DNA from 2 places in the Arthrobacter sp. UYNi723 genome. Region 2 is predicted to be linked to the other one. Evidence: riboswitches for the same ligand, from Rfam matches in the RefSeq annotation. Region 2 holds a riboswitch; the other holds the start of a gene.
What was found. A riboswitch is a leader RNA that binds a small molecule or an ion and turns the genes downstream of it on or off. The one in region 2 is predicted to bind glycine.
Positions count from the first base shown of each region.

Region 1: another riboswitch for glycine. It lies ahead of gcvP (aminomethyl-transferring glycine dehydrogenase); the one in region 2 lies ahead of gcvP (aminomethyl-transferring glycine dehydrogenase).

Region 1 covers NZ_JBSRZM010000045.1:5,800-17,494, reverse strand. The annotation lists gene ACVWY0_RS21290 (L-serine ammonia-lyase) at 1-569, opposite strand, end outside; gene glyA (serine hydroxymethyltransferase) at 640-1,950, opposite strand; gene gcvH (glycine cleavage system protein GcvH) at 1,947-2,330, opposite strand; gene gcvT (glycine cleavage system aminomethyltransferase GcvT) at 2,496-3,608, opposite strand; gene gcvP (aminomethyl-transferring glycine dehydrogenase) at 3,703-6,555, opposite strand; glycine riboswitch at 6,717-6,814, opposite strand; gene ACVWY0_RS21265 (DM13 domain-containing protein) at 6,873-7,250, shown strand; gene merA (mercury(II) reductase) at 7,567-9,012, opposite strand; gene ACVWY0_RS21255 (heavy metal-responsive transcriptional regulator) at 9,185-9,574, shown strand; gene ACVWY0_RS21250 (amino acid ABC transporter ATP-binding protein) at 10,038-10,805, opposite strand; gene ACVWY0_RS21245 (amino acid ABC transporter permease) at 10,823-11,695, opposite strand, start outside.
Region 2 covers NZ_JBSRZM010000006.1:10,493-22,187, reverse strand. The annotation lists gene ACVWY0_RS06555 (ABC transporter permease) at 1-220, opposite strand, end outside; gene ACVWY0_RS06550 (ABC transporter substrate-binding protein) at 241-1,809, opposite strand; gene ACVWY0_RS06545 (TetR/AcrR family transcriptional regulator) at 2,097-2,717, shown strand; gene ACVWY0_RS06540 (NUDIX hydrolase) at 2,707-3,351, shown strand; gene gcvP (aminomethyl-transferring glycine dehydrogenase) at 3,379-6,243, opposite strand; glycine riboswitch at 6,443-6,540, opposite strand; gene ACVWY0_RS06530 (TetR/AcrR family transcriptional regulator) at 6,721-7,260, opposite strand; gene ACVWY0_RS06525 (MFS transporter) at 7,328-8,914, shown strand; gene ACVWY0_RS06520 (Dps family protein) at 8,927-9,406, opposite strand; gene ACVWY0_RS06515 (nitrilase-related carbon-nitrogen hydrolase) at 9,619-10,758, shown strand; gene ACVWY0_RS06510 (agmatine deiminase family protein) at 10,755-11,695, shown strand, end outside.

The DNA.
Region 1 (11,695 bases), on a different contig from region 2:
CCCTTGGACTGGCACCGGCCCAGCAACTCCGCTGCGGTGCGGAACGGGAGCGGCAGTTCCTTCTTGGACTCGTCGAGTTCCTTCAGCGCCGCGTCCTCTTCACCCTCTCGGACAATGAAGCCGCCGCCGACGGAGAAGAACGTGGCCTTGTGGAGGACTTCGCCTGCCTCGTCAGTGACCGTGAACGTCATGCCGTTGGTGTGCCGCGGCAGGACAGTCAACGGGCGCAGGACCATGTCCTTGACGCCGTACGGCAGGGGGACGGAACCGGCGAGCTGGAGGGTGCCGGTTTCGGCGATCGCGGCGAGCCGCTCCTCCACCTCGGCCGGCAGGATCTTTTCGGGGTGGAAACCCTCCAGGCCCAGCAGGATGGCCGTCATGGTGCCGTGGCCGTGGCCCGTCGCCGCCAGCGACCCGTAGAGGTCCACCCTCAGCCCCGCCACCCTGTCCAGGCTGCCGGAGCCCTTAAGCTCCTCGGCGAACACCGCGGCAGCGCGCATCGGCCCCACAGTGTGAGAGCTCGACGGCCCGATCCCGACGGAGAACAAATCAAAGACTCCAACGGCCATGTGCGTTTCCTAACTAAGTATTGGTAATGCGGTTCCCGGTGGTTGAGCCTGTCGAAACCGGGCGGGTGGGTTAGACCCCGGGGTACAGCGGGTGCGCGGCGGCGAGTGCCTCCACCCGGTGACGCAGGCCGGAAAGATCCGCGTCGGCGTCGGCAATCAATGCCTCGGCGATGATGTCCGCAACTTCACGGAAGGCTGCCACGCCGAAACCACGGGTGGCCAGCGCGGGGGTGCCGATCCGGAGGCCGGAGGTGACCATCGGAGGGCGCGGGTCGAACGGCACGGCGTTGCGGTTGACGGTGATGTCAATTGCTGCGAGGCGGTCCTCGGCCTGCTGGCCGTCCAACTCGCAGTCGCGCAGGTCAACCAGGACCAGGTGCACGTCAGTGCCGCCGGAGATCACGTTGATGCCCTTGGCGGTGACGTCCGGCTGGACCAGGCGGTCGGCCAGGATGCTGGCGCCGGCGAGGACGCGCTCCTGGCGTTCCTTGAACTCCGGCGTTGCCGCGATCTTGAAGGCCACGGCCTTGCCGGCGATGACGTGCTCCAGCGGGCCGCCCTGCTGTCCGGGGAAGACAGCCGAGTTGATCTTCTTGGCGATCGCGGCGTCGTTGGAGAGGATGATGCCGCCGCGCGGACCGGCGAGGGTCTTGTGCGTGGTGGACGTGGTGACGTGGGCGTGCGGCACCGGGCTCGGGTGCAGGCCAGCTGCCACCAGACCGGCGAAGTGCGCCATGTCCACCATCAGGAAGGCACCCACCAGGTCGGCGATCCGGCGGAATTCGGCGAAGTCCAGCTGGCGGGCGTAGGCCGACCAGCCGGCGACGATCAGCTGCGGCTTGTGCTCCAGCGCCAGGCGCTCCACCTCGGCCATGTCAATGGTATGGGTGTCTTCGCGGACCTGGTACGGGACCACGTTGTAGAGCTTGCCGGAGAAGTTGATCTTCATGCCGTGCGTCAGGTGGCCGCCGTGGGCCAGGTTCAGGCCCATGATGGTATCGCCCGGCTTGATCAGCGCGTGCATGACCGAGGCGTTGGCCTGGGCGCCGGAGTGCGGCTGCACGTTGGCGAACTCGGCACCGAACAGGGCCTTGACGCGGTCGATGGCCAGCTGCTCGATGACGTCCACGTGCTCGCAGCCACCGTAGTAGCGCTTGCCCGGGTAGCCCTCGGCGTACTTGTTGGTCAGGACCGAGCCCTGCGCCTGCATCACGGCAACAGCCGTGTGGTTCTCGGAGGCGATCATTTCCAGGCCATTACGCTGGCGGCGCAGTTCGTCGTCGATCTTGACGGCGATCTCCGGGTCCAGCACCGACAGGTCGGTGTCCAGGCTCGCGGAGACTACCTGCTCGAAGACTGCGGTTTCAGCGGCCGTGCTCACAGCTCGCCACCGTTTACTTCGGCGTATTCCTGGGCGGACAGCAGCGGACCCTCTGACTCAACGGTGACCTTGAACAGCCAGCCGGCACCGTACGGATCGGAGTTGATCAGTGCGGGATCGCCGACGGCGTCTTCGTTGATTTCCGTGACCTCGCCCGTCACCGGGGAGTAAAGGTCAGAAACGGACTTGGTGGACTCGATCTCGCCGCAGGTCTCCCCTGCGGTCACAGTGGAGCCAACCTCGGGCAGGTCCACGTAGACGATGTCGCCCAGGGCCTCAGCGGCAACAGCGGACACGCCAACAACGGACGGCCCAGAGCCATCAAAGGCAATCCACTCGTGCTCGGCGGAGTACTTCAGTTCAGCGGCAACCTTAGCCATGTGAATCAATCCTTACGTTTCGTGTTCAAAAGTGAGAGAGCGTCCGCCCAAACACCGCAACAAGTGAGAGAGCGTTCAGGGGTGTCGGGGCTGGCATCCGGCAGCCCCGGTGATCGAGCCTGTCGAGATCCAGGGGTTTCGACAGGCTCAACCACCGCACTGTGGTTACTTTTGGCGCTTGTAGAACGGCAGGGCGACAACCTCGAAAGACTCTGCCTTGCCGCGCAGATCGATGTCCAGGGCGGTGCCAATCTCGGCGTGCTCGACGTCGACATAGGCCATCGCCACCGGGTAGCCGAGGGTAGGGCTGGGCTGGCCGGAGGTGACTTCGCCAACCACGGCGCCGTCCTTGAGCACCGGGTAGTGCCCGCGGCCGGCGCGACGGCCCAGTCCCTTCAAGCCAACCAGCTTACGCTTTGATCCGGCTTCCTTGGCAGTTTCCAGGGCGGAGCGGCCCACGAAGTCGCCTTCCTTGCTCTTGAGCGCCACAACGCCACCCAGGCCGGCGTCGAACGGTGACCGTTCGAGCGACAGTTCGTTGCCGTACAGCGGCATGCCGGCTTCGAGGCGGAGCGAATCGCGTGAGGCGAGGCCGCACGGAACAATGCCGAACTCAGCCCCGGCTTCGGCGACGGACGCCCACAGGGAGGCGGCGCCGTCGTTCGCTACGAAGAGCTCGAAGCCGTCCTCGCCCGTGTACCCGGTGCGGGCCAGGATGACGCTGTGGCCGGCAACGGTGAGCTCGTTGAACGCGTAGTACTTCAGGTCGGTGACCAGCGCATGCTGGGCAGCATCGGTCAGCTTGAGCAGGATGGCCTCGGCCTTGGGGCCCTGGACCGCGATCAGCGAGGTGATGGCGGAGTCGTCCTCCACCTTCACGTTGAAAGCCACGGCGCGTTCGGCCAGGGCGACGGCGACGGTGGGTGCGTTGCCCGCGTTGGGGACCACGAGGTACTTCTCGTCGCCGAAACGGTAGACAATGAGGTCATCGATGATGCCGCCGTCGGCGTTGCAGATGAGTGAGTACTTGGCTTTCCCGTCCGCGATGGCGGAGAGCTTGCCCACGAGTGCGTAGTCCAGGAACGCGCCGGCTTCCAGGCCGGAGACCCAGACTTCGCCCATGTGGGAGAGGTCGAACAGGCCGGCAGCGTTGCGCACCGCGTGGTGCTCGGCCAGCTCGGAGCTGTACTTCAGGGGCATCTGCCAGCCACCGAAATCGGTGAAGGAAGCGCCGAGTTTCTTGTGCTCTTCGTAGAGAGCGGTGTAGTTCTCAGTCATTGTGAAAGCCTTTCATACCTACAGGAGATCGAGCCCCGGTGGTCGAGCTTGTAAAGATCCAGGGGTTTCGACAAGCTCAACCACCGGGAGGAAACTAGTTCGCGAATTCTTCGATGGGCGGGCAAGAGCAGATCAGGTTGCGGTCCCCGCCGGCGCCGTCGATGCGGCCGACGGGCGGGAAGTACTTGTCCTGCTTGAGGTGGTGGACCGGGAAGGCGGCCTGCTCACGCGGGTACTCGCGGGTCCAGTCGGAGGTGACGACGGCGGACGCGGTGTGGGGTGCGTGGCGCAGCGGGCTGTTCTCCACGGTGAAGTCGCCGTTGGCCACCTGGTCGATTTCCTTCCGGATGGTGATCATCGCGTCGATGAACCGGTCGATCTCCACCAGATCCTCGGACTCGGTGGGCTCCACCATCAGCGTGCCCGCAACCGGGAACGCCAGGGTGGGGGCATGGAAACCGTAGTCGATCAGGCGCTTGGCCACATCCTCGGCCGTGACGCCGGTCCTGGCCGTCAGATCACGCAGGTCCAGGATGCACTCATGCGCCACCAGACCGCCCTCACCCGTGTAAAGGACCGGGAAGTACTCGTTCAGCCGGGCCGCGACGTAGTTCGCCGCCAGCAGCGCCGACTTCGTGGCCTCGGTCAGGCCCTCGGCACCCATCAGCTTCACATAGGCCCAGGAGATCGGCAGGACGCCGGCGGAGCCGTAGTTGGACGCCGAGATGGCCACGCCGTGGCCCGCTTCGTGGGCTGCCTTGTTGGCATCACCCGGCATAAACGGCGCGAGGTGGGCCTTGGCTGCGACCGGGCCAACACCGGGTCCGCCGCCGCCGTGCGGGATGCAGAAGGTCTTGTGCAGGTTCAGGTGCGAGACGTCGCCGCCGAACTTGCCCGGCTGTGCCAGGCCCACGAGGGCGTTCAGGTTGGCGCCGTCCACGTACACCTGGCCGCCGGCAGCGTGCACGGCGTCGCAGATTTCGGTGACGTCGGCGTCGTAGACGCCGTGGGTGGAGGGGTAGGTGATCATGATCGCCGAGAGGACGTCCTTGTTGGCCTCGATCTTGGCGTTCAGGTCCGCGTGGTCGATGCTGCCGTCCGCCGCGGTGGCGACCACAACGACCTTCATGCCGGCCAGGACGGCGGAGGCGGCGTTGGTGCCGTGGGCCGAAGCCGGGATCAGGCAGACCGTGCGCTGGTCATCGCCGCGGGACAGGTGGTAGCCGCGGATCGCCAGCAGGCCCGCAAGCTCACCCTGCGATCCGGCGTTCGGCTGCAGGGACACCTGGTCGTAACCGGTGATTTCCGCGAGGTCAGCTTCCAGCCCGCTGATCAGTTCACGCCAGCCCACGGTCTGGGAGTCCGGGGCGAACGGGTGGATGGAGGCGAACTCCGGCCAGGAAATGGCCTCCATCTCGGCCGTGGCGTTCAGCTTCATGGTGCAGGAACCAAGCGGAATCATGGTGCGGTCCAGCGCCAGATCCCGATCCGAAAGCCTGCGGATGTAACGCAGCAGCTGGGTCTCGGAACGGTGCGTGTTGAACACGGGGTGCTGCAGGTACTCGGACGTGCGGAGCACCGAGTCGGGCAGTTCAAAGCCCTTCGCGTCCACAACCGGACCGGCGCCGAAGGCGACGGCGATGGCGGAGAGGACATCCGTCGTCGTGGTTTCATCGGCTGAGACGCCGATGGTGTCCTCGTCGATGTGGCGCAGGTTGATGCCGCGCGCTTCGGCGGCGGCGATGACCTTGGCGGCCTTGCCCGGGACGCGGACCGTGACGGTGTCGAAGAAGGTCTCGGTGACCAGGTCGCGGCCGGCGACCTTCAGCGTGGTTGCCAGGGTGCGGGCGTTGTGGTGGACCTTCTCGGCGATGGCCTTGAGGCCGTCGGGGCCGTGGTAGACGGCGTAGAACGAGGAGACGATGGCCAGCAGCGCCTGCGCGGTGCAGATGTTGGACGTGGCCTTCTCGCGGCGGATGTGCTGCTCACGGGTCTGCAGCGCCAGACGGTACGCGGGAGTCCCGGCGTCGTCCTTGGACACTCCGACGAGGCGGCCGGGCATGGACCGCTCCAGGCCCTTTGCCACTGCCATGTACGCGGCGTGCGGGCCGCCGAAGAACAGCGGCACACCGAAGCGCTGGGTGGAGCCGACGGCGATGTCCGCGCCCTGCTCCCCGGGAGGGGTGATCAGCGTCAGCGCCAGCAGGTCGGCGGCAACGGTCACGAGCGCGCCGCGCTCCTTGGCAGCCGCGATCACTGCGGCGTGGTTAAAGACCCGGCCGGACACGCCCGGCTGCTGCAGCACGATGCCGTTGATGACACCGTCGGGCAGGCCCTTCGACAGGTCAGCGACCTCCACCTCGAACCCGAGGGCCTCGGCGCGGCCCTTAACGATCGCGATGGTCTGCGGCAGGCAGTCAGCATCCAGGACGGTCTTGCCGTCCCGGGCCTCCTTGTTCTTGTTGGCCCGGCGCATCATGAGGACGGCCTCAGCGACGGCCGTGGCTTCGTCCAGCAGCGACGCGTTCGCGATGGGCAGGCCCACCAGGTCCTGGACCATGGTCTGGAAGTTCAGCAAAGCCTCAAGCCGGCCCTGCGAAATCTCCGGCTGGTACGGGGTGTACGCGGTGTACCAGGCCGGGGCTTCGAGGATGTTCCGGCGGATGACCGCGGGCGTCACGGTGTCGTAGTAACCCTGGCCGATCATCTGGACAGCCGTCTTGTTCTTCGCCGCGAGCTTCCGCAGCGCGGCAAGGACCTCGACCTCGCTGAGGGCGTCCTTAAGTGCCAGCGGCTTGGCCTGGCGGATGGAGTCGGGGACGGCAACGTCCACGAGGCCGTCAACGCTGTCATAGCCAACGGCCTTGAGCATGGTGTCAATATCGGCCTGGCGGCGCGCACCAATATGCCGATCGGCAAAGGTGGAAGGGGACGACTGGATGGTCATGAAGGAACTCCATAATTCAGGTGGCGCGCTGGGTACGCCACATTGATTCGGGTTCCTCCCCGCTCTGTATCGGACCTGAGAGTTTCCGCACCCACCTGCTTGCCGCAGGGTGACGCTTGCACCGTCGGTGAGCCCGTTGCCGGACTACTTTCCAGAGTTGCCTAACCGCGGCGGTACGTGGGCCTGAGAGATTCCCGGAGAGGATTTGCTCCTACGGCGCCTGCTGAACGTACCGGCAGGACTCTCCCGCCGCAGATCAAAAGCATGTGCCATTTTGTCCGTGACACGTCTCACAGATTAGCCGGATTCTGGATCGTGTGCAAGATTTCCGCCGGCTCCGGCGTCACATCACCATCGATTGCTCCGTAACGGCCCTTTTGAGGAGCCATAAGGGCCGTTACGGAGCAATCCTCGAGCTCCCCGACGGGAGACGGGTCCTCCGGTTCGAAGGCCTTGATACTTCCGATGGCCCGGACCTTCGGGTATGGCTCAGCGACGCCCCAGTGATTGAGGGAACGGCCGGTTGGCATGTCTTCGACGACGGGGCATACCTGGACCTGGGCTTACTCAAAGCCAACAAGGGCGATCAGAACTACGAGATCCCGCCCGGGACGGTGCTGGGCGACTACAGCTCGGTCAGTATTTGGTGTGCGCGATTCGCCGTCTCCTTCGCCGCCGCAGAGCTGAAGATATAAGCATCCTTCCGGCAAGAAGGGCAACGCCACGCCTGAAGAATCACCCAGCTCACCGATCCCGACGCGACCGGGTCAGGTGAAGTTATCCCAGGCCGGCAATCCCTCCGCAATCACTGTTCACCGTCCAGAACGCAGCCGCGCTCAGGACGATGGCCCGAAACACGGCATGATCACCGCCAACTGCATCGGTGAGCCTCGCGGGATGCGTAGCAAATGATGAAGGCACCTGTGAACAAATGAGTTGCGTAAGTGCGGAATTCAAGGCCGGGTCAAACCAACGCGCGCCGAAGTCCACGTTCCCGGCTGGCACAAGCGATCAGGCGGCGCAGCACGAGAGTTTGGAGACGTCGGTGGTGAACGACTGCGCGGTGATTTTGATGCCTTCGGCCATGGTCAGGTAGGGGCTCCAGAGATTCGCGACCTGCTCGACGGTCATGGCGGCCTCAAGGATGTAGACCCCGGCGGCGGCGATGTCCCCGGCTTCCTTGCCGACCGCGGTGATGCCGAGTATCCGTCCGGTATCGGCATCGGCGACCATCTTGATGAAGCCCCGGGTGTCACGGTTCACCAGGGCGCGGGGGACGTATTGCAGGGGCAGGACCCGACAGGTGCACCTGATGCCTGCCTGGCTGGCTTCCATGTCGGTCATCCCCACGGCTGCCAGGGCGGGGCCGGTGAACGTGACCCTGGGTAGGTTCCGGTAGTCCACCTCACGGCCGGCATGGTTGAACGCGTTCTCCACCATCAGCGTTCCGTGGGCGGCCGCGACGTATACGAACTCACGGTGGCCAGTCACGTCACCGGCGGCCCAGATCCTGGGGTTGGTGCTACGAAGCGTGGCCTGAACCAGGATCTGGCCACGGTCCCCTGTTGCGACGCCGACGGCGTCCAGGTTAAGTGCCTCCGTGACCGGGCGCCGCCCTGTCGCGATGAGCAGCCGGGCGGCACGGAACTCCTCCTGTCCTCCGGACACGGCAACGGTCGCGACGGCGTCCCCGCTGGCCGGATCGATGCGGACGGAGGACACGGCGGCTCTGGGGACGACCCGGATTCCCTCATCAGCGAAAACCCCCATCAGGGCGTGGGCGGCTTCGGGTTCCTCGGCCGAGGCCAGCCTGGAGCGGACCAGCATGGTCACTTTCGTTCCCAGCCGGGCGAAGAGCTGGGCCTGTTCCAGCGCCACGTACCCGCCGCCGAGAACCAGCATGGATGCGGGCACCTCGTCCAGTTCCATAGCACTGGTGGAGGTCAGGTACTCCACGTCCGCCAGCCCCTGGACCGGCGGGATCCAGGGGGCTGAGCCGGTCGCCACCAGATAGTGTTCGGCGCTCACCGTCGTGCCGGCACCATCGGGGGCGGTGATCGCCAGGACAGGCTCGGACGGAGTGCCGGCGAACACGGCCGTGCCGTGGCGGACCTCCCAGCCGTATTCGGCGGCCAGATCCACGTACTTTTCCGCCCGCATGGTCTCGACCAGGGACCGCTTGGCCTCGACGAGCTGGGCCATCTCCACCGGGGCGGCGGAGGTGCTGATGCCCGTGAAGCGCCCGGACGCGTCCAAGGCCACGTGTCGGGCCTCCGCCGCAGCCAGCAGAGCCTTGGAAGGAATGCACCCCGTGTTCACACATGTCCCGCCCACGGTGTCGCGTTCGACCATCAACACCCGCTTGCCCAGGTTCGTGGCCCGTATCGCCGCGGCGAACGCCCCGCCCCCGGAGCCGATGATGGCCAGATCATACTCAAAAACCGATGCCCCGGTCATGAACCCTCCCTTTGTTCTGACGCCGGCAGTCCGCGTGATACCCGGCACTGCCCCGGCGACTTTTCGCCCCCCACCCTCAGCTGAGGGCAGATGCCTGCCTCTCATTCTCAACCTTCCCCTACACTGTAATGTCAAGCCAGCAGGTTCGCGGCTCCACAGATAGAGGTTCATGATGCGCATAGGCGAGGCAGCGGCAGCGGCCGGCGTGACGGCGAAGACCCTGCGTTTCTATGAAGAAAGCGGGCTGCTGCCTGCGGCAAAGCGCTCCAGCAACGGATACCGGGCTTACAACCAGGAATCCGTGACAAGGCTTGATTTCATCCGCCGCGGGCGCGCAGCAGGACTGGCACTGGCGCAGATACGGGAGATTCTGGCCCTCCGCGACGCCGGAGAGACTCCGTGCACCCACGTCCAGGGTCTGCTCACCCGGCAACTGGCCGACCTTGATAACCAGATTGCCGAGCTGATGGCGCTCCGTTCCGCCGTCGCCGGGCTCCACGCCACCGTCGCAGCCAGGACCTCCGCGGGCTGCGATCCCGATCGCATCTGCAGCTACCTCTGAGAACCACCTCCACCGCCTGTCTGCCGGCCGGGACCTGCAGTAGTTCGGCCAGACGCGGTTACGCCCCGGGGATTCTTCGCTTTGGGTCACCTGCAGTGAGACAAAATCATGAAATCTGTGTCACTACAGTTGACCCAACCCGCGAGATTTCGGGGTTTTCGTGGTTCCAGCCGCCCCAGCCGTCTTTGTTCCGCGGGTGGGCGCGGGTTGCTGCCCAGCCCGCCTCGCGGACCGCGCATACTCACAGAAGGTGGCCGACGTAGACGGAGCCTCCCCGTCGGAGACGACGTTGTTCCAGAGGCTTCAGGCTAATCCGATCGTTGCCTTCGCACCGTGGAACACGTCACCGGCGACGCCATCCCAACTGTCGAGACGTGGCTCGAGTGACCCGGCCGTAGACACCAATGCCGGTCCGGGCATGATCAGCTTCGCACATCACGCCCGGACCGCCTGGGTTGAGCCGTCAGAGAACCTTGGAGAGGAACTCCTGGGTGCGGGCCTGCTGCGGATTGGCGATGATGTCACGCGGGTTGCCGCTTTCGACGACGACGCCGCCGTCCATGAACGTCAGGGTGTCTCCGACCTCGCGCGCGAAGCCGATCTCGTGGGTCACCACGATCATGGTCATGCCGGACTTGGCCAGGTCTTTCATCACGCTGAGCACTTCGCCCACGAGTTCCGGGTCCAGGGCAGAGGTCGGCTCGTCGAAGAGCATCAGTTCAGGTTCCATCGCCAATGCACGGGCGATGGCCACGCGCTGCTGCTGGCCGCCCGAGAGCTGCGCGGGATAATGGTTGGCATGGTTGCCGAGACCGACACGGTCCAGAAGCTCCATCGCGCGTGATCTGGCCTTCACCTTGGATTGCCGCTTGACCTGGGTGGGCGCCTCGATGATGTTCTGCAGCGCCGTACGGTGCGGGAAGAGGTTGAAGCGCTGGAAGACCATGCCGATCTCCCTGCGCTGGGCGGCGATCTCTTTGATGGTCAGGTCATGCAGGCGGCCGCGGGACTCGCGGTAGCCGATCAGTTCTTCGCGGACGTGGATCCGGCCGGCGCTGATGGTTTCCAGCATGTTGATGCAGCGCAGCAACGTGGACTTCCCCGACCCGGACGGGCCGATCAGCACGGAAACCTCGCCCTGCCGGACCGCCATGTCGATCCCGCGGAGCACATGGTGCTCTCCGAAGTACTTGTGGACCCCGTCAATCCGGACGAGGGTCTCCTTCGTCATGAGGTCGTTGGTGATGGTCACGGTAGCTCATCCTCTATTTTGGGTGCTTTGGCTGCGGCGGCCGCAGGGGTCGGCTTGACCGGGGCAGGGACGATGTTGTCCACGCCCTTTCCGAAGTGGCGCTCAACGTAGTACTGGCCCACCATCAGGATGCTGGTGATCACGAGGTACCAGAGGGCGGCCACGATCAGCAAAGGAATGGGCAAGTAGCTGCGGTTGGCGATGCCGTTGGTTGCGAATGTCAGGTCCAGGGTGAATGGCACCGCGAGCACCAGCGAGGTGGTCTTGAGCATCCCGATGGTCTCATTGCCGGTGGGTGGCACGATGACGCGCATGGCCTGGGGCAGAATGATCCGCCACATGATTTTGGACTTGCGCATCCCCAGGGCCTCGGCGGCTTCCATCTGGCCGGAGTCGACGGACTTCAGGCCGGCGCGGAAAATTTCGGCCAGATAGGCTGACTCGTTCAGCCCCAGTCCCAGGATTGCTGCCATGAAGGCGGTGATCACGTCCTGGGTGCTGAAGCTGAACAGTTCCGGTCCGAACGGAATCCCCAGGGCGATCTTGGGATAAAGAACGGAAATGAGGCCCCAGAACACCAGCTGGGTGTAGACCGGTGTGCCGCGGAAGAACCAGACCCAGGTCCAGCTCACGCCGCGGAACAGGGGATTATCTGACTGGCGCATGAAGGCCAGGAGAATGGCCAGCACGATGGCGATCACCATCGAGAGGACTGTCAGCAGCAGCGTCCAGCCGATGCCCTGGATGACGAGCACGTCCATGAAATAGGTGCCGACGATGTCCCAGCGGAAATTGGTATTGGTGACCAGGCTCTGGCCCAGCAGCGCGGCGAACAGCAGGATGAGGACGGCGCCGGCCCAGCGGCCGGG
Region 2 (11,695 bases):
TCAGGAGGTTGCCGAGCCAGGCCAGGTACTGCTCCGGCAAGGATCCGCCCAGGTGGAGCTGTTCCCGGAGCGCGGCGAGGCGCTCCGGGGTGGCTTCACGGCCCAGAATGGCCTGGGCCGCATCGCCGGGGAGGGCCTGGGTGGCGAGGAAGACCACCAAGGAAACCACCCACAGGGTGAAGACCCCGAACAGGGAGCGCCGGACGAGCAAACGGCGCATGCCCCCTCCTTTGGCGCCTGTCACTTATTCAGCCAGGCGTTGCGGAAGCCGAACGACGTCAGCGGGATGCCGCTCTTGTCCGGGGTCAGGCCCTGGACCGTGGCGCTGTAAGCGTCCACGCTGTTGGGGAAGCCCCAGATGATGTTGCCGCCGCGCTCGAATTCAATCTTGTGGGCCTGCTGGATGAGCCCGCAGCGTGCGGCTTCGTCGGTGGTGGCCTGCGCCTTGGTGACCAGTGCCGCCCATTCCTTGTCATCCCAGTGGGTCTCGTTGTACGGGGATGTCGGGAACCCGGAATTGGCGGCCTGGGAGAGGTAGTCACGCGTGAACCAGAAGTCCTGAGCAAAGGTCCATTTGAGGTACTGGTCTCCGTAGAACTCGCCCGGGTCCACCTTCTTGACGTTGACGGTCACGCCGGCGGCCTTTGCCTGCTGCGCGAACACCTGGGCCGATTCCACGAGGCCTGCGGCCACCGGGGAGGTCACCAGATCGACGGTGAGGTTGCTCTTGCCTGCCTCGGCCAGCAACGCCTTCGCCTTGTCGATGTCCTGGTCGCGCTGCGGAACATCGGACGGGTAGCAGGTGTCCAGAGGGGCGTACATGTCGTTGCCGGTGGTGCCGTGGCCGCCGAGGACCTGCTCCACCATCTGCTTGCGGTCCACCATCAGGCGGAACGCTTCACGCACCTTGGGGTCGTTGAACGGTTCCTGGTCCACGCGCATCGTGAAGGGAATCCACGAGCCGGTGGCCGATTCCAGGACCTTCATGGCCGGGTTGGCCTTCACCACGTTGACCTGGCCAAGCGGAAGCTGGTCGATCGCGTCCACCTGGCCGCCGAGCAATGCGTTGACGCGGGCGGTGTCGTCCGGGAAGTCAATGATGGTGACTTTATCCAGAAGCGGCTGACCGGTGCGCCAGTAGTTCGGATTCTTGACGAAGACGCTCTGCTGGCCTGGGGTGAAGCTCTCCAGGACAAACGGCCCTGAGCTGACCGGCTTCTTCGGGTCGTAGCCGACAGGCACGATGCCGAGGGCGTACTGGGCGATGGTGTCCGGGAACATCGAGTTCGGCGCGGTGAAGGTGAAAACGATCGTGGAGGGATCGCTCGCCTTGATGGCGTCGCGTTCCAGCGTTGCCAGGGAAGTGGCACCGCCGAGGGGTGCCTTGGGGTCGGTGATCCGCTGGAACGTGAAGATGACGTCCTCTGCCGTGATGGGCTTGCCGTCGCTGAACTTCAGGCCGGGACGCAGGTGGACGGTCCAGGTGCGGGCATCGGCTGACGGCGTGACGGAGTCTGCAAGTGTCATCTGGATCTTGCGTTCGTTGTCGTAGCTGGCGAGGGTGTCGTAGAGCTGGATGGCCCGGGCCTGGTCCGGGTGGGTCACGGGGGCGTGGGCGTCGAGGGTGTCCTTGGCGGAACCGCCGACGATGCCGACGCGCAGGTTCCCGCCGGCCTTGGGGGCCGACGTTGTTGCGGCGCCGGACTGGCCTGCCGAGACACCGGGTGAGCAAGCGGACAAACCCATGAGCGATGCGCTCATGGCCAATGCAGTGATGAGACGAACCTTGCGGCGGTAGTGCGAAGTCATTGGCAATGCCTCCTGCGGCGATGAAGGAAGTTGGGGACCGAATCGTGTCTGACTGACGCGTCGGTCATTTCCCTAGCTTTGTGTCTCAGCTCACAACTGTCAAGCGCCGTATTCAGAAAAGTCGAAGATTCCCTTATTTTCAGGGCTAAATGTCCGGTCACAATCCGTCGGCCATCGTCGGAGCAGGGAGATTTGTCCAATACTTCTTTGACTGACGCGTCAGTTTTGGACGTAAGCTATAGTCAAGCGATACCGAGTCAGGCTCCACATCCACGAAGGAATCCGCCATGACAGACCCAGCAGAGACCCGCGGATCGCAGGAACGCAGGAACGCGATCCTCGAGGCCGCCTGGCAGCTGATTGCCGAACGTGGCTACCACCATGTGCGGGTCCAGGACGTTGCACGGATCTGCGGAACCAGCACCGGCACCATCCACTACTACTTTCCGGGTAAGGACGATGTCCTGCGGGAGGCCCTGCGCTACTGCGTGGACCAGGCGTTCACGCGGCAGGGCTTGGTGCTGCGGCAGATCGACAATGCACACAAGCGGATGCTGGCCCTGATTGAGATGCAGCTTCCCGTAGGGGTGCAGGTCCGGAATGAATGGTCCATCTGGCTCCAGTTCTGGTCGGAGACCGCCCTCAATCCGGCTCTGCGACCTGTCCACAACGACTTTTATTCACGATGGATGGACGCCGTGATCAGCATCGTCAAGAGGGGCCAGCGCCAGGGCATCTACCGCGACGTCGATCCGGTCCAGTTTGCCCGTCTCCTAAGCTCGGCCACCGATGGTGCCGCGATCAAGATCCTCACCGGCGCCCCGGACATGAGCATCGATGTCATGCGCACCATGCTGGTGACCATCGTGGAGAAGGAACTCAGCCTGGCGTCGTCACATGTCGCATGAGACGCCCGGTTCCGGACTGGCCGCGCTCCGGCCCCTGATCGCAACACGCCTCGGCGGCAGGCTGTCCGCAGACCCAGCCGGCGCCCTGCACGCGGATTCCGCTGCCCAGCGCGCCGCCGTCGTCGTCCTGCTGTTCGAACACCGCGGCGTTCCGTCGTTCCTGATGATCAAGCGGGCGGCACGCGGCTCCAACCCGGGCCAATGGGCGCTCCCCGGCGGCATGCTCGAAGCCGGCGAAAGCCCGGTGGAGGCCGCCCTGCGGGAGCTGCGCGAGGAAACAGGGGTGGGCGGCGGCCCGGACGACGTCCTGGGTATGCTGGACGATTTCCGGACCCTCCGCGGCATTGTCATCTCGCCGGTGGTTGCCGCCGTCACCGGTCCGGTGGCCCTGCGGCGAAACCCGTCAGAGGTAGCGTCCATCCACCCGGTCCCCCTCTCGCGGCTCAGCGAACCGGGAGTTCCGCGCTGGCGGCAGGATACTGCCGGGGAGCCGCTTCTTCAGATGCCGCTGCGCCACGACATGGTGGTGCATGCCCCGACTGGTGCCATCCTGTGGCAGTTCGCCGAAGCCGCCCTGCGGGGGAATCCGGTGCACGTATCCAGGCTGGTCCAGCCCGCGTTCACCTCTCGCTAGCCGAGCCGAGCCATCCCTCCGGGGACCTTAGTCTTCGAATTCCGACAGCGGCGGGCAGGAGCAGATCAGGTTGCGGTCCCCGGCCGCGCCGTCGATGCGGCCTACGGGCGGGAAGTACTTGTCCTGCTTGAGGTGGTGGACCGGGAAGGCGGCCTGCTCACGCGGGTACTGACGGGTCCAGTCGGAAGATACGACGGCGGACGCGGTGTGGGGTGCGTGGCGCAGCGGGCTGTTCTCCACCGTGAAGTCGCCGTTGGCCACCTGGTCGATTTCCTTCCGGATGGTGATCATCGCGTCAATGAACCGGTCGATCTCCACCAGATCCTCGGACTCCGTGGGCTCCACCATCAGCGTGCCCGCAACCGGGAACGCCAGGGTGGGGGCATGGAAACCGTAGTCGATGAGGCGCTTGGCCACATCCTCCGCGGTGACGCCGGTCTTCGCCGTCAGCTCACGCAGGTCCAGGATGCACTCGTGCGCCACCAGCCCGCCTTCACCGGTGTAGAGGACCGGGAAGTACTCGTTCAGCCGGGCCGCGACGTAGTTCGCCGCCAGCAGCGCCGACTTCGTCGCCTCGGTCAGGCCCTCGGCACCCATGAGCTTCACATAGGCCCAAGAGATGGGAAGGACACCGGCGGAACCGTAGTTGGACGCCGAGATGGCCACGCCGTGGCCCGCTTCGTGGGCTGCCTTGTTGGCATCACCCGGCATGAACGGCGCGAGGTGGGCCTTGGCTGCGACCGGGCCAACACCGGGTCCGCCGCCGCCGTGCGGGATGCAGAACGTCTTGTGCAGGTTCAGGTGCGAGACGTCGCCGCCGAACTTGCCCGGCTGCGCCAGGCCCACGAGGGCGTTCAGGTTGGCGCCGTCGACGTACACCTGGCCGCCGGCAGCGTGCACGGCGTCGCAGATCTCGGTCACGTCGGCGTCATACACGCCGTGGGTGGAGGGGTAGGTGATCATGATGGCCGAGAGTACGTCCTTGTTGGCCTCGATCTTGGCGTTCAGGTCCGCGTGGTCGATGCTGCCGTCCGCAGCCGTGGCCACCACAACAACCTTCATGCCGGCCAGAACAGCCGAGGCGGCGTTGGTGCCGTGCGCCGAAGCCGGAATCAGGCAGACCGTGCGCTGGTCATCGCCGCGGGAGAGGTGGTAGCCACGGATCGCCAGCAGGCCCGCAAGCTCACCCTGCGATCCGGCGTTCGGCTGCAGGGACACCTGGTCATAGCCAGTGATCTCGGTCAGCTGGTCTTCGAGGTCGGCGATCAGTTCACGCCAGCCCACGGTCTGGGCGTCCGGGGCGAACGGGTGGATGGAGGCGAACTCCGGCCAGGAAATGGCTTCCATCTCGGCCGTGGCGTTCAGCTTCATAGTGCAGGAACCAAGCGGAATCATGGTGCGGTCCAGCGCCAGATCCCGATCCGAAAGCCTGCGGATGTAACGCAGCAGCTGGGTCTCGGAACGGTGCGTGTTGAACACCGGGTGCTGCAGGTAACCGGAGGAACGTTCGACGGCGGCATCCAGCGCGAACTCAGTGTCAGTGCCGGCGGCCGCGTCCACCGCTGCGGCACCAAAGACTTCCAGCACACCGGCGACGATGGCCGGGGTTGTGGTTTCGTCGGCGGAGAGCCCCACGGTGTCGCCGTCGATGGGGCGCAGGTTGATGCCCTTGGCTTCCGCGGCCGCCACAAGAGCGGCGGCCTTGCCGGGCACGGAAACCGTGACGGTATCAAAGAAGCTTGTGTGCAGTACGTCCAAACCGGCAGCCTTCAGGGATGCGGCGATAGTTGCAGCATGGCCGTGCGCGGTCTCGGCGATTGCCTTGAGGCCGTCGGGGCCGTGGTAGACGGCGTAGAAGGAGGAGACGATGGCCAGCAGCGCCTGCGCGGTGCAGATGTTGGACGTGGCCTTCTCACGGCGGATGTGCTGCTCACGCGTCTGCAGCGCCAGACGGTACGCCGGAGTCCCGGCGTCATCCTTGGACACCCCGACGAGGCGGCCCGGCATGGACCGCTCCAGGCCCTTCGCCACCGCCATGTACGCGGCGTGTGGGCCGCCGAAGAACAGCGGCACACCAAAACGCTGGGTAGAGCCGACGGCGATGTCCGCGCCCTGCTCCCCGGGAGGGGTGATCAGCGTCAGCGCCAAAAGATCGGCGGCCACGGTCACGAGCGCGCCGCGCTCCTTGGCTGCCGCGATCACGGCGGCGTGGTTGAAGACCCGGCCGGACACGCCCGGCTGCTGCAGGACGATGCCGTTGATGACGCCGTCGGGAAGGCCCTTCGACAGGTCGGCGACCTCCACCTCGAACCCGAGGGCCTCGGCGCGGCCCTTAACGATCGCGATGGTCTGCGGCAGGCAGTCAGCATCCAGGACGGTCTTGCCGTCCCGGGCCTCCTTGTTCTTGTTCGCGCGGCGCATCATCAGCACGGCCTCTGCCACCGCGGTGGCTTCGTCGAGCAGGGAGGCGTTCGCGATGGGCAGGCCCACCAGGTCCTGGACCATGGTCTGGAAGTTCAGGAGCGCCTCAAGCCGGCCCTGCGAAATCTCCGGCTGGTACGGGGTGTAGGCGGTGTACCAGGCCGGGGCTTCGAGGATGTTCCGGCGGATCACGGCCGGGGTGACGGTGTCGTAGTAGCCCTGCCCGATCATCTGCACAGCAGTCTTGTTCTTGGCCGCGAGCTTCCGCAGCTCGGCAAGGACCTCGACCTCGCTGAGGGCGTCCTTAAGTGCCAGCGGCTTGGCCTGGCGGATGGAGTCGGGGACGGCAACGTCCACGAGGCCGTCAACGGTGCTGTAGCCAACGGCCTTGAGCATGGTGTCGATATCGGCCTGGCGGCGGGCGCCGATGTGCCGGTCAACGAAAGTGGCCGAGGCCGAATTAACACTCACAAGGAACTCCATAACTAGGGCGGCGCAGGGTACGCCACATCGACTCGGGTTCCTCCCCGCTCTGTCCGGGACCTGGGAGTTTCCGCGCAGCCTGCTTCCGCAAAGCTGACGCTTGCACCGTCGGCGGGCACAGCGGTCCTGCCATTCCGGAGTGATCCGGGATGTTTCAGGCGGGCGGCCTGCCACTTTCCAGAGTTGCCTGGCCGCGGCGGTACGTGGGCCTGAGAGATTCCTGGGGAGGATTTGCTCCTACGGCGCCTGTTGTACCTGCTAACAGAACTCTCCCGCCGCAGATCAAAGGCATATTCAAATTTTGTGGCGGCCGCAGATGGTCGCCACGCGGTCCAATTCTCCTATGCCCCGGGCCGTCGGGCAAATGAAGTCGTCGGATTCTGCTCAATCATTCCGGTGTGGAGCTCCAGCGCGCTCGGATAGACGCGGGCTGCACCAGAAGGCTGGCCGAATGATTGAGCAGAATCAGCCGCGAAGCCGCTCCACGGCAGCGAGGAGCTCCTCAATGTCCCCATGCCTGCCCCGGCCGTCCCCGGTGGTGCCGCTTTCCCACATGGCGTTGAAATACAGCCCGTCCCCCATATACAGCACGGCTTTCGCCATGGCCGTGCCGACGTCGGCCGCGATCAGGTCCAACCATTGCTGCTGGATGGCGGCAAAGCGGCGCCGGGCCTCTTCATGGGCCACTTCAGCCAGGCGTGTGGCGGCCACGAAGGATCGGTCCATGGGCGAATCGGACCAGAGCGAGGAACGGATGAAGTAGGCCGCCGCACCTTCGGCTGCTGCGGCCATCAGCGCGAGATCCTCGACGGCCAGGCGGTCCAGGCGTTCCAGCACCGCAGCGATCAGCGCTTCCTTATTGGGGAAGTGGTACAACAGGCCACCTTTGGACACCCCGGCCCGCTTGGCCACCGCGTCCAAAGTGGCAGCCCGCTCCCCCACATCAATCAGGAGTTCTTCAAATGCGTCGAGGACTGCATCTCGGGCTACGGGTTTTCTGGGCATGGCTTCAATCATGCATGTTCCGGGCTCCGTTTCTTAACTATACCGTCCAGACGGTATAGTTATCGACATGACGTTGTCCGCACAGTCCAACCAGAACACCCGAAGCACCTCCGCGACGGCAGCCGGTCTCCCGCCGTCAGGCCCCAGGAAGTCGCCCTGGCGCGACTGGCTCGCGCTGGCCCTGCTGATGTTTCCGGTGCTCCTGGTTGCGGTGGACAACACGGCGTTAACGTTTGCGCTTCCGGCCATCGCGAGCAGCCTGGAAACTACCGGAGTCCAGTTGCTGTGGATTGTGGACGCCTATCCCCTGGTGCTTGCCGGCTTGCTTGTTGCCATGGGCAGCATGGGTGACCGGACCGGGCGCCGCCGGCTGCTGTTGACCGGCAGCGTTGGATTCGCCGCGGTCTCAGCAGTAACAGCCTTCGCCCCAAGCGCGGAGTGGCTGATCGCGGGACGGGCGTTGCTGGGGTTCTTCGGCGCCATGCTGATGCCCTCCACCCTGTCGCTGATCCGCAACATTTTTCCGGACCCAAACCGGCGTCGGCTGGCCGTGGCCATCTGGGCGGCCGGCTTCTCCGGCGGCGCCGCCCTGGGTCCCATCTTTGGGGGCTGGCTGGTAGAGCAATTCTGGTGGGGCGCAATCCTGCTGGTCGCTGTGCCCATCATGCTGCCACTGCTGGCGTTCGGCCCCGCGTTCATCCCGGAATCAAAAGATCCGCGGCCCGGACGGGTGGACGTGCCCAGCATCGCCCTGTCCCTGTTGGTTATGGTGCCCGTTGTGTATGGCATCAAGGAGCTGGCAACCGAAGGTTTCGGGGCCGCTCCGGTGGGGCTTGTCGCCTTTGGCCTGGCCATGGGCGTCGTCTTTGTCCGCCGCCAGCAGCGGCTGGCCAGCCCCCTGCTGGACATGTCCCTGTTCGGCAACCGCGTCTTCAGCACCGCCATTACGGCAAACGTGCTGGCCCTGTTCTCCTTCAACGGCTTCATCCTGTTCCTCGCCCAGCACCTGCAGCTCCTGGACGGGATGACACCGTCGGCCGCCGGAATAGCCATGATCCCGGCACTGGTGGCCACAGTATTGGCCGGCCTGGCCGTGGTGCCGCTGGTCCGGAAAGTGCGGCCGGGTTTTGTGGTGGCGGCTGGCCTGGCCCTGAGCGCCACCGGCTACGGAATCGTGGTCTTTGGTGATCACGGCTCCGGCCCGGCCCTCCTGCTGGCCGCGCTGCTCATCCTCGCCCTGGGGGTGGGCACAGCGGAAACCATTTCCAATGACCTCATCCTGGGCTCCGTTCCGGCGGAGAAGTCAGGAGCGGCGGCCGCCATCTCGGAGACGGGCTATGAGGTGGGGTCCCTGCTGGGGACGGCGGTGCTGGGCTCCACCCTGACTGCCTCCTACCAGCGCAATCTCCTGCTGCCGGCCGGAGTGGAGGAAACGGCATCCGGCACTGCCGTGCACCAGGCCGGCGAAACTTTGGCGGGCGCCGTGGAGCTGGCCGGCAGCCTTCCTGCTCCGCTGGCCGAAGCGCTCCGCGGCGCAGCGCGCCTGGCGTTTGATTCGGGTGTCCACACTACTGCGGCGATTGCGCTGGTACTGATGGCGAGCGCGGCAGTCCTTGCCGCCGTCGTACTCCGTAAAGTTCCGACGGCGGACTAGGACTGACGGGGCTTACTTGGCGTCAGGGGCGGTGACGCTGGCGGAGGCCTTCATGGTCTCGGCGTTCACCATCCACGCGTACTGCTCCAGCTTGGCGATGAATTCGTGGAGCAGGTCCGCGGTGGTGGGATCCTCTTCGTCCACTTCGTCATGGACCTTGCGCATGGTGCCCACGGCAGCCTCAAGCGCGGCAACGATCCGCTCGATGGCGTCCTTCGTGTTAATGAGGCCTTCGGGGAACTGCGCGAGGCTGGTGGACTTGGCCACGGTGGCACTGCGGCCGTCCGGCAGGGCATGCAGGGCGCGCATCCGCTCGGCCACATCATCCGCGAACTGCCGGGCGGCATCCACGATTTCGTCCAGCTGCAGGTGAAGGTCCCGGAAGTTGGTCCCCACAATGTTCCAGTGAGCCTGCTTGCCCTGGATGTGCAGCTCGATCAGGTCCGCAAGTACGGCCTGCAGGTTATTGGTCAGGGTCGGTGAAGCTTTCATGAATCCTCCTCGATTGGTCCAGTAGTCCCGACGCTATCAGCCACGGGATCGATCGGGGCAGGCCGGAAGCAAATTTCTCAGTGAGCTTACTAATCTCACGGAGCGAGACAAAAGAATGGAATTCATTTAAACCATTGCGCGAAAGTCGTCGACCCTTCATACTAAATGAACGTCATTCATTTAGTGACGGTCGTCTCACTGGAAGTAAGCACATGATTGAAATTTCCTGCCTCGACTCACCCACGTCCCTGGCCCGGACAACGCCGTCCGTCCGCCCTGCCCTTCGGGTGGGCGTTGTGCAGCACCGCTGGCATGCAGACGCTGCCGTCCTGCAGGCGGAACTCGATGAAGGAATCGGCCGCGCAGCCAGGCTCGGTGCCACGGTGGTATTCCTCCCCGAACTCACCCTCTCCCGCTACCCCGCGGACACGCGCCCGGAGAATGACACCACGCGCCCTGGAGCGGTGCGGCCCCGGCCGTCGGACATCGCTGAGGACCTGCTCACCGGACCCACCTTCCGGTTTGCTGCCGAGTCGGCCCGCCGCCACGGCGTGGCTGTCCATGCCTCGCTGTACCAGCAGGCACCGAACCCGGACGGCAGCGACGACGGCCTGGGGCTGAACACCGCCGTCCTGGTGTCGTCCGAGGGCGAACTGCTCGCCCGCACGCACAAGCTCCACATCCCGGTCACCGCCGGCTACTACGAAGACAAGTTCTTCCGCCAGGGGCCGGCGGCCGCGGATGCCTACGAGGTCCACGCGCCGGCACAACTGGGCGGCGCCCGGCTGGGCATGCCCACCTGCTGGGACGAATGGTTCCCGGAGGTGGCCCGGCTCTACTCCCTCGGTGGCGCAGAGATCCTGGTCTACCCCACCGCCATCGGCTCAGAGCCGGACCACCCGGAATTCGACACCCAGCCGCTGTGGCAGCAGGTCATTGTGGGCAACGGCATCGCCAACGGGCTCTTTATGATCGCCCCCAACCGCTGGGGCAGTGAAGGAACGCTGAACTTCTACGGCTCCTCCTTCATCTCCGACCCCTATGGCCGCGTCCTCGTGCAGGCCCCGCGTGACGCCTCCGCAGTGCTGGTGGCAGACCTCGACCTGAACCAGCGGCGGGACTGGCTGACGCTCTTCCCCTTCCTGTCCACGCGCCGCCCCGATACCTACGGCCGGCTTACGGAACCCGTACGCCGTGACCAGCCGCTCGGCGGCGAAGAGCCAGGGATTTCGACAGGCTCAATCAACGGGCACGCAGGCTCAATCACCGGGTACGCAGGCTCAATCACCGGGTACGCAGGCTCAATCACCGGGTACGCAGGCTCAATCAACCGTCAGCAGGTGACCGCATGAGCACGTGGCGCATGCCCGCCGAAACCGCTCCGCAGGAGCGGCTGTGGATGGCCTTTCCGACCGGCGGCTACACGCTGGGCGACACGGAGGAAGACGCCCACGCTGCCCGGTCCACCTGGGCAGCGGTGGCCAACGCCGCCGTCGAATTTGAGCCGGTCACCGTGGTGGTTGACCCCGACGACGTCGGCATCGCCGCACGCTATCTGCACCCGGCCGTCGAGGTACTTGCCGCCCCGCTCAACGATGCGTGGATGCGGGACATCGGCCCCACCTTCGTGCTGGACCGGGACGGAAGCCTCGGCGCCGTCGACTGGGTCTTCAACGGCTGGGGCGCCCAGGACTGGGCGCGCTGGGACAAGGACGCGCTGATCGCCGGCGAAGTCTCAGGCCGCTCCGGCGCCACGCACATTGTCTCCGCGCTGGTCAACGAAGGCGGCGGCATCCAGGTGGACGGCCAGGGAACCGTGCTGGTGACCGAAACCGTGCAGCTGGATCCGGGCCGCAACCCGGGACTCAGCCGGGCCGACGTCGAAGCCGAACTGGCCCGGACCATCGGCGCAACACAGGTGGTCTGGCTCCCCCGCGGACTGGCAAGGGACTCGGAACGGTTCGGCACGCGCGGTCACGTGGACATCGTGGCCGCCATTCCCTCCCCCGGCACACTGCTGGTGCATTCCCAGCAGGACCCCCGCCATCCGGACTTCCAGGTAAGCCGCGACATCATCGAGCACCTGCGCACCACGAGGGACGCGGCCGGACGGGAGTGGAACATCATCGAAGTCCCCGCCCCTGAAGTGCTCTGGGATGACGAAGGCTTTGTCGACTACAGCTACATCAACCACGTCGTGGTCAACGGCGGCGTCATTGCCTGTACCTTCGCGGACCCCAACGATGACAAGGCGCTGCAGATCCTGGCAGAGGCCTACCCCGGCCGGCG